DNA from 3 places in the Paenibacillus sp. FSL H7-0323 genome. Region 1 is predicted to be linked to each of the others. Evidence: riboswitches for the same ligand, from Rfam matches in the RefSeq annotation. Region 1 holds a riboswitch; each other region holds the start of a gene.
What was found. Region 1 has a riboswitch for cobalamin ahead of MHH89_RS26010 (S-layer homology domain-containing protein). Riboswitches for the same ligand answer to the same signal wherever they lie in the genome.
Positions count from the first base shown of each region.

Region 2: another riboswitch for cobalamin. It lies ahead of MHH89_RS24445 (anaerobic ribonucleoside triphosphate reductase); the one in region 1 lies ahead of MHH89_RS26010 (S-layer homology domain-containing protein).
Region 3: another riboswitch for cobalamin. It lies ahead of MHH89_RS26680 (DUF4430 domain-containing protein); the one in region 1 lies ahead of MHH89_RS26010 (S-layer homology domain-containing protein).

Region 1 covers NZ_JBBODB010000001.1:5,808,118-5,811,398, reverse strand. The annotation lists gene MHH89_RS26010 (S-layer homology domain-containing protein) at 1-2,026, opposite strand, end outside; cobalamin riboswitch at 2,190-2,390, opposite strand; gene MHH89_RS26005 (cellulase family glycosylhydrolase) at 2,733-3,281, shown strand, end outside.
Region 2 covers NZ_JBBODB010000001.1:5,431,800-5,435,080, reverse strand. The annotation lists gene MHH89_RS24460 (hypothetical protein) at 327-494, opposite strand; tRNA gene MHH89_RS24455 (tRNA-Thr) at 728-799, opposite strand; gene MHH89_RS24450 (MTH1187 family thiamine-binding protein) at 893-1,201, opposite strand; cobalamin riboswitch at 1,580-1,814, shown strand; gene MHH89_RS24445 (anaerobic ribonucleoside triphosphate reductase) at 2,057-3,281, shown strand, end outside.
Region 3 covers NZ_JBBODB010000001.1:5,977,688-5,980,968, forward strand. The annotation lists gene MHH89_RS26675 (GAP1-N2 domain-containing protein) at 1-1,706, shown strand, start outside; cobalamin riboswitch at 1,834-2,036, shown strand; gene MHH89_RS26680 (DUF4430 domain-containing protein) at 2,207-3,281, shown strand, end outside.

The DNA.
Region 1 (3,281 bases):
GGATTTCAACTTTCGGGTTCTCCCCAGAAGGTAACGGAAGTTCTTTCGGACCCTCTGGTTGCCCAGGCCCCGGTTCTTCTGGTTGTTCCAGTTTCACATCATTCATATCAAAGAGACGGTTGCTATGATTGATCAGACGATCATAGGACACAAGTGCATACGTACCTTGGTCCGTTGCCATATTGTCTACTTTGCCTGTGAGGATATGCTTAAATCCACCCTCAGGTGCAGCAAAGCTAAGTAATGCATCAATAAGCGAATTTCCACTTTTAACAAATCTAGCGTCAGTGTGCGGATCTACGCCTACACCAGTTAAGGCTACAATTACCTGCGAGATACTCTCGCTGCTAGTGCTTCCCCAGCTTGTAAATCCGCCTTGATTGTTTTGGTTATCGGACAGCCATTGGATGGCCCGATCCACGGCAGCTTTTACATCATCACGGGTTGCATAATAAGGTGCAAGAGCTTGCATCGCCATCGCAGTCATATCGACATCGGCTTTGGTTACGCCTAATGCCCAGCCACCAGCTTCTGCTGTACCTTTTTTAACCTCTTTATCTAAAATGTACTGAACTAGTTTTTCTCTTGTGGTCTGTTCTGTAACTCCATCAACTACAGGAATCTCATAGTTATGGCTATCTAGCGCAATCAGAGCAAAAATCGGACCATTATTGCCTTGCTTTTGGATATATTGATAATCAGCGAGTGCTTTTCTCAGATCATATCCCGCAACATTTGTGATATCTTTTCCGATAGAGGTAAGTCCTAATATTGCTCTGGAATTCTCTGTGCTTTTATTGGCGTCGAGTTTTCCATCCTCTTTAATGATTGATGCTATTTTCGTTGCTACATTGTTGTAATAAAGATCGTAATAACCGTTAGGTACTGTATAGTTCGCCCGGGCCAGAGAAAGGATCGACCATTCTCCGCTGCCTGTTCCAAACGTTGGATTCTTTACAGTATTTAAAATATAAGCAAGGTTTTTATCTAACTGTTGTTTGACGGCAACTGAAGTTTCCAGTTTGTAAGTAACCTGATAAGTTACATTTGTTTTGTTTCCAGCTCCGTCAAGAGCCGTTACAGTAATTGCATTACTGCCTGAATTCAGAGTAGCTTTATACTCCCCATTTGCAGGTGATAAAGTAACTCCATTCAGCTTCACTTCTGGAGTAATGTCACTATATACATTGTCTGTGACAGCTACTTTGAAGCTTATTTCTTTATTGGATACTTCCTGTTTATCTTGTATGCCACTTACTGTAATAACAGGGGGTTCTATGTCTAATGCATTATTAAGACCGACAAGCGCATGATCTACACTTATTTGAGAGCTTGCCATGTTTTCGAGCACGGAATAGGCTTCATAAACTGCCGATTGCACTACTGGTCTGTCCAAAATAGTTTCTTTATTAGGGGCACTGTTAATCTCGGCGATTTCCGCAGTTAAAGCATCCTTATTGGCAAGTTGAACTGGGATTTCCCCCCAGCCGCCAAGATCAGAACCATAGCCATAAGTGGTGAACTGAGTTCGAATGATGTCACCGTCTTGAGGCTTATAATCGGTCATCCCAAACGGAGGAAACACATTATTTACTGCATACATCCAACCCGACATGGAGGTGTAGTCAAACTGACTTAACCACTCGGGGTCTGCTTTAGTGCTGACTGTATTCCCATCGGCTGAAATCATATCTAAAATATATTGTGGAATATTGACTTCGCTTCTGCCACTATCTTTAACTTCTGATAAATAAAAACCACTATCTATATTTCCTAAATATCTATAATTCCCATCACCTAGCGCACGTGTTATTAAAGATGCGCCATTATCGCCTTCATAAATCGGAACTTTAATAGGTTCCTTAATATACCCTTGGCCTAAGGTGAATTTCTCTACGGATACAGATACATACCCTTTAAGGGTAGAGCTTGCTCCATCTGCTTGAGCCGGGATTACACTTGTAGAGAATGTCGTAATAAATACAGCTACAATAAGTAACCACGCTAAAAACTTATTTTTCTTCATTTTTCCATAACCCTTCCCTTCATACCTATGATAAAAAACAGAATAAACTTTCTCATAACCACAAAAAAACCACTCAACATAAACGTCAAGAGGTTAAGATAGTGAACCACAGTAATAGCTGGCAAACACTATTCAAGCACCTCTCTATCGATCGTAGAGTTTGATGGTGTAACAGAAAAAGGCAGATATTCTGGCTCAAGTATCATCACCCTTGCTGCCTTCCCAGTTTCCCAGTGGCATTTTGCAAGGACTCCTCTTTCACAGCGGCGGGACCGCGCGGGATTCACACCCGCTTTCCATTTAACCAATCTATGATTGTACTTCCGCAACATTCATAGTTGGCACCTATTTCTAATTTTAAATTTTCATGCTTCATCATATCTAATATATATGCTTTTGTCATGTTATATTTCTTTTTTGTATAACGGGCAGCTAGAGATAATCCTATTGAATAACCAATTTCTACGAGTAGGGTTATTCAAATAATTTCTTTATCCAACTGTGGGGTAAATTAATTTAAATCACTAATTCTTATATGAATTTACCACAAATTAGTAAGGTACTCGCTAAGTGTATTCTATGTTAGGGTATATCAAGAAAGCGTTTACAAAAATAACACTGGAGGTGTTTGCGTTCATTTAACCACCAAGTACAGCGTCAAAGCCAGGTCCAAGCATCCTAAATTTATCTCACAAAGGAGAATTCAATGACTACGCGAATCCAGAAATCCTTCTTATCATTGACACTTGTCACCGCTCTTCTGCTCTCTCTGTTCTCATCCATGGCCGCAGCTGCAACTAAGGACGAGCAACAAGCTAAGGCAGCGCCAAAGAGTAAGATCCAATCCTATGTAGACGAAATGCAGCCCGGATGGAACCTCGGCAATACTTTAGATGCTACAGGTGAGGATGAAACCTCCTGGGGCAATCCACGTGTGACCCAAGAACTTATTAAAAAGATCGCCGCTCAAGGCTATAAAAGCATTCGGATTCCTGTGACCTGGGATACTCACATGGGTGCGGCACCAGACTATACCCTAGAAAAGGCCTACCTCGACCGTGTGGAAGAAGTTGTCGGCTGGGCACTGGACGCCAAGCTTTATGTCATGATTAATGTCCATCATGATTCCTGGCTATGGGTAAGCCATATGGAAGAAAAACACGATGAAACGCTGGCACGTTATAATGCAGCCTGGACTCAAATTGCCGATCGCTTCAAGGACAAATCCGATAAGCTGATGTTCGAGAGCATAAAT
Region 2 (3,281 bases), 380 kb from region 1:
GGCACTGATGATGGCAGGCCAAGCGCTTTATAAAGTTTTCTTTATGTGTATTTATACTTTAGGAGCGTGGTTATCTATGAAAATTAATATTACCGCACATTTTAACATTGATATTACTTTATCTCTTCATCTGTTAGCCGTAGCCAGTCTTGCTTATGAACTCAGTTCACTGACGAGCTCGTGAAATTCGAGCGAAAAGTATCTGTACTAAGACACCTTGTGGTGTCTTTTTTATTTTTATAGTAATTACCATCTAACCGATCTGCCCCCGCAAGAGAAAAGCAGCTTATGCTGCACCTCCGCCACATCCTTCATTCTGATTGCTGTCAGCTTGCGACACGCCTTCCATCTGCTCGACAGTGACCACTAGTCATACCGTTTTCATTACCGATTTCGCGCCATGTCTTATCTTCCTTGATACGTTTCTCCAGAAGAACAGGGAACAGCAGGGGCTGTCCATCATATTCGACTTCAGGAAAGATTAGGCCATTCATCAATAAATATCACTCTGGATACTTATTCACATGTTCTCCCCAATCTGCAGGAAGCGGTGCCCCGATGTATCGGAGATTCTATTCTAGGAACCCGAAAAGAAGTGGAGAAAATTGACGAGACACCCACTTTAATCGACTAAAGGTTAGAAGAATGTTAGAAGTTGATGCTTGTACAAAAAAAAGGCGCAGTTCCAAAAACCCGGGAACACGCGCCACTATCGACTTTGTAAGGATGCTGGTGAAGGGAATTGAACCCCCGGCCTACGCATTACGAGTGCGTTGCTCTACCCCTGAGCTACACCAGCTTAACGCTGTTTTTCTGTCAAACAAAAAATATTATACAACTTTCAGCCAGAAACGCAAGCCTATTGCTCCCTGTTTTCCGCCCTCCTAAACTGCTAATCCACCTGTAGCTTACGCTCCACAGACTCTAACTTTCCACGGCTAGTAGAGGGTTTATCGCGGCGGTCGTCTATTTTAAGTGAGGTAGAGACACGTTCTGCACCTGCGGAAAAAGGAGACTCATGCAAAGCTTCTACCGCGGCAAAAATGCGTTGCAGAGGCCCTTCGATGATCGTCCCCATGGACGTAAGTTCATAAGTAATCCCTTCTACTGTCTTCAGCACCCGCTGCATATCCGCAACATAGCTGCTAAGACTGGTACTGCCTGTTCCAATTGGAATAACTGTAACTTCAGCAATAGGCATGAGAATACCTCCTCGAAATTTTATAGTAGCTGTCTCCTTCCATTGTAACAATTCCACCGCTCTGTCACAAACTAAGCAAGATTATCCTCCCTTATCTCTTCTATTTCTTCTGATTACTCCAAAATATGACTTTGGGCTAAGGGTATTTTCTCATGAGCAAATTCTAGGGTCATCTGCACTATATTTATGGACTCTTTGTGGCATCTTTTCGGACAATTTATGAATCATTTCGCATCTCCCTGTGGATCAATTGTGGATTACTTATGGACAGCCTGTGGATCATTTGTGGAGTACTTTTAAAGAACCCGCTCCCCGCGCGGGTTTTCTAAAAAACTGTTTACAAACACAACATCTTGGGTTATTTTTATCTAACGACAACAAAATATAGTGGAGACAGGCGCTTTGATCCTTAACCGGATTTAGAGCTTAATAGGGAAGCGCGGTGAGAATCCGCTGCGGTCCCGCCACTGTAACCGGATGGCCTTCTTAAGCTTCTGGGAAGCTTGAGAATCCACATCTCCCGGCAAATGCCACTGAGGGTTAGGAACACCCTTGGGAAGGCGCCGAGAGATCCCACGGAAGCCAGGAGACCTACCTGTTTCGACGACACCAACTATTGATGCCTGCGAGGAACAGGGATGGTGTCCGCATGCGGTCATCTACGTAGAGACCTCTGCAAATATCCGTGTGGATATTTACATAACGCATCGGGCATTTTCTGCCATCCTCGGGTAGGGGATGCTTTTTTTATGTAATCTGAACAAATATACGACTGCTTATAGCAGTCCAACTTCTTATGGATATATGGATTTGATGATAGATGTTTTTCTTTTATACTGAGAGGAGAGCTGTACAATGACGTTGTTGGAGAGACAATTTAATGGAGTAGAAAATGCACGGGAAGTTCTTTTAGAAGAGCTCATTGATTTAGGCCGGGATATTATCGACAGTCGGGATATGGACCTATTGCGCGAGAATGCCAATTTGAATGGAGAGAGTTTCTCCGGTAAAATGAGCAAGTTCGGCAGTGAATATTCAAAATGGTACGCCCGCAATTTTACGATGCCGCCACAGCTAGTGCAGGCTATTGATGACAATGTCGTCTATGTGCATGATCTGGATCAATACGCGATTGGAACGACGAACTGTATTTTTATCCCGTTTGATAAACTTCTCCGTGAAGGTTTCAATACCGGCAACGGCAGCGTTCGTCCTCCGAACTCAATAATGACAGCTATGTCTCTGGTAGCGATTATTTTCCAATCCCAGCAAAATGCTCAATATGGTGGTGTATCCGCCAATAAACTCGATTACGATCTGGCACCTTATGTAACCAAATCCTTCGCCAAGCTGTTCCGCAAGGGTCTGGATTATTTTGAAGAAGGACAAGCTGACGAATCTTTGGGCGAGATTACGATGAGCCGGACCGATCTGGCGGAGTCATATCCAAGAGCGTTCCGTTTTGCACTAAAGGAAACCGAAATCGAAACCCTGCAAGCGGCTGAAAGTATGGTACATAATCTGAATACCATGTCCAGCCGATCCGGTGGACAAATACCGTTTACCAGCATCAACTACGGTACTTGTACTTCACCAGAAGGTCAGCTTGTGATCAGTTCTCTGCTAACCGCAACTATGAACGGACTTGGCAGCGGAGAAACACCAGTGTTCCCGATTCAAATCTTCAAATGCAAGCAAGGAATCAATCAACAGCAAGGCGATCCTAACTATGAACTGTTCCTAAAAGCAGCTGAATGTTCTGCGCGCAGACTATATCCAAACTTCGCTAATCTGGACGCTCCGCTCAACTTGCAGTATTATGATCCAAGTGATCCTGATACGGAGTTCGCTACAATGGGCTGCCGAACCCGAGTGCTCGGTGACCGTTTTGGGCGTAATCATTGCTCTGGGAAGGGCAACCTTTCCTTTAATACACTAAATCTGGTTCGGCTAGGTCTGGCACACGGCACAGTAACAGGCAGACGTACCGTCGCAGACGAAGCTGGCTTCTATGAAGATCTAAATCATTATATGGATATTGCGCTGGAAGGACTTCTCCATCGCTTCCACATCCAAACCG
Region 3 (3,281 bases), 170 kb from region 1:
CTTACGGGATCATTGAGAGTAATGATGAGTTAAGTGCAGCTTACTTCCAGCGCGTGATGTCTGAAACTTATTTCCGTAAGCAGCTACTTGAGCCTTATATGGAATCAAGACTAGCTGCGGCGTCCAGATCTGCGGATATTCTGAGCTTTGTGCTCCATTGGGGGCGGTTCCTGCCAGTGGCGTTAGAGCAGTCTTTTGCTCAAAATGCTGTGAAGGATTATTTGCTAGAAAAGCTCCAGCTGGAGCATGATCCAGTGGCTTCTGTGGCGGAAATTCATGAAATTGTAGATAAGGCAGAAAAAGATCGCCGCAAAGGAACAGGAGTTGCTCCTAAGGCACTCTCCCTAATGCAGGATCTTGCTGCTTCAGCAGATAGATTCTTACTGAACCGCTTATCGCTTTCTGATATGACGCAGGAGGAGCTTCTGGAGGTAGTTTTTTTACGGTATGGTAATGTTGTCGATTGGCAGCCGCCACTGGATAGGATTAGCAAGCAGAAAGAGAATGCGCTGCGTGCCGCTTACCGCTGGTTTGGTGAAGAGAAGCCGAATGAGGAGATTTTTACAGGATTGTCTCCGCAGGAACTAGACGATGTGCAGCTACTGGGTCGTCGTTTGCTAAAAGAGGCGCGTGTTCTGGAACCCTTTGAACGGCTTCCGCTAGCCTTTTACTATACAACTCAGCGTGAAGGGGGTCCGCTGGATTACGATGCGCTTCTGGAGCTGTTAAAGCGTAAAGCCGGTTCCGACAAAGAAATCATCTATCGGTTTTTTGCTTGGTCGCAAGGCAATCCTTTATTTACGGTTTCGAATAAAAAGCTGCAACCGGGTTACCGTAAGGCGATTCTGAAGTATTTCCTGAGCAGTGATCGTGAAGCGTTCAAGAATCGGGAATTCCGAAAGAACTATGTCGCGGCAGCTCGGCCTGCTCTGCAAAATGTGTACAATGAAGCCCGCTCCCAACTGGCTTCCCCGCTGGCGCGCTGGATCAGCCGCAGCCGATTTCGACTCTTAATCTCCGGCTCCATTACGGGTATTCTGGTGATTATTGCAATTATCGTATTCAGTATGCTGCGTCCGGATGATACGAAGACGGCTCTGCCGGGGACAAGCCCTGAGCCGACCCCTGTTCAGAGTGCAGGCAATATGCTGCCTCCAGCTTCAGTATACTTGAAGGATCAGAGCGTCGAAGGAGATAAGGGGAGCAGCATATTGGTGTTCACCTTCGCAAGTGCAGATGACTGTGTGCAGTTTCAACCGACTGAGATTAGTTTAATGTCTTCGTCTACAGAGATAGATAAAAGCTTTAAGGTCGCTGCTACAAATGGGACTTGTCCAGTGCCGTCAACGGATGGGACGGATGAGGGAAACGCTGCTGACGAGTCAGATGCCGCTGGCACTACTGGAGGAACAGCAGAAGGTGCAGATGCTACTAATGCTGTAGCTGATGCATCTCCGTCTCCTACGCCTTCCTCTAATACTGAGGACAGCACTGGGTTGCCTTCCGCAACAGCTGTGACTGAAGGTGAACAACCTTCCTATCAGGTTGAGGTTACATTGGAGCCTGGAGCGACAATTCTAGAGAAAAGTATGATCAAAGCCGGAAGATTTACATTGATCGTAGATCCCGACCCTAATATTCCACCAGCTTCTGATTCAAGTGCTGAACCCTCCCCGACTGCAAGTCCGGATGGAACAGTCGAATAACAAGCTTTCTGAACAGCAATAACTACCGGAAGGTGGCGTATTGCTGTTCATTTTTTTGCTGCCCATACTAAGCTTTTCTATAGACATGCTATGTATTAATAGATATGATTATGGATGTCAAAATAAGATACTACATACTGGAAAAGGTGCAGACTCTATCAATCTAGTCGTCTGCTTAAAAGGGAAGTCCGGTGCAAGAGTCCGGCGCGGTCCCGCCACTGTATGTGCGGAGCGTTTCTTCTATAAGCCACTGCCCCGAAGGTAGGGTGGGAAGGTGAAGAACAGCGATGAAGCATTAGCCAGGAGACCTGCCTTTTTCGTGAGCGTTTCTATTCTTCGTGGGGTAAGAATGTGGAACATATACAGATGGACTGTTGGCAGGAAGCAAGCGCCGCAGCCTCAATTTGTAATCTTCCCTGACCGCCCTCCAAAGGGGCGGTCTTTATGTTATGCGTCTTATTCCCGGCAGTACCCATTCTTATACAGAAAGAGGTTAAACAATGAAGAAAATCATGTCTTCCAAGTTTGTAGCACTTGGGCTGGCCTTATTCATGGTCATTTCAATTCTAGGAACATCTCTTGCTCCGGCGGGACAAATATTTGCAGAAGCGAGCGCTGGCGCCGGTCTGGAGGCAACTGCTGCGGAGCGGATTAATGTTGCGGATGCGACTTATGCGGCTGCAGAATATCTCTTGAAAGGTGGCGTGCAATCGGATTGGCAAGCCATTGGATTAGCGCAAGCAGGGTACAAGCTGCCGGCTAGTTACCTTTCAGAGCTTGAGAAAAAAGTAAAGGATGCAGCTGGCGATTTCACCAATGTAACCGATTATGCTCGAATCGTGCTCGCAGTGAGAGCGATTGGTGCAGATCCTACTAGCTTTGCTGGTAACGGAACGACTCCTGGCTATAATCTGATTGAGAAAATTTATAATAATAGCAAGCTCAGTGAACAGACGCTTAATAATCCGGTATATGCTTTACTTGCGCTGGATTCTGGTAAATATAATATCCCAAGTGACGCGAAATGGACGGCGGATAAGCTCCTTACGGAGATTCTCTCCAAACAGAATCCGGATGGGGGCTTTGCACTAACCTCAGGTGCAAGTGAGCCTGATATGACAGCGATAACCTTGACGGCTCTGGCGGCACATAAAAATAATCCCGAAGCCTACTTAGCAGGGCTACAAGCCGTAGCTTGGTTATCTACAGCTCAAGATAGCCATGGGGGTTACGGTGACAGTGCTGAAAGTAGCGCACAAGCAATCCTTGGACTCACCTCCTTCGGAGTTGATCCTAGTGGATTAGAATACACCAAAAACAAAGTGGATCTAATGGAGAACCTGCTTAGCTATCGTCTAGCTGATGGTAGCTTCACCCATAGCCGTGGTGGAAGCAGTAATATTCTGGCGACAGAGCAAGGTCTTCAGGCGCTGGTTGCCTATAATTTGCTATATAAAGGAAGCAACAGTAAGCTATACGATTTTTCCAAATCCTCCATTCAGAGCTCACTCATCTACGCTCCAGTAACGATTGAGGGACCACAGGCCACGTTGGCACAAGGGTACGCCTATGCTG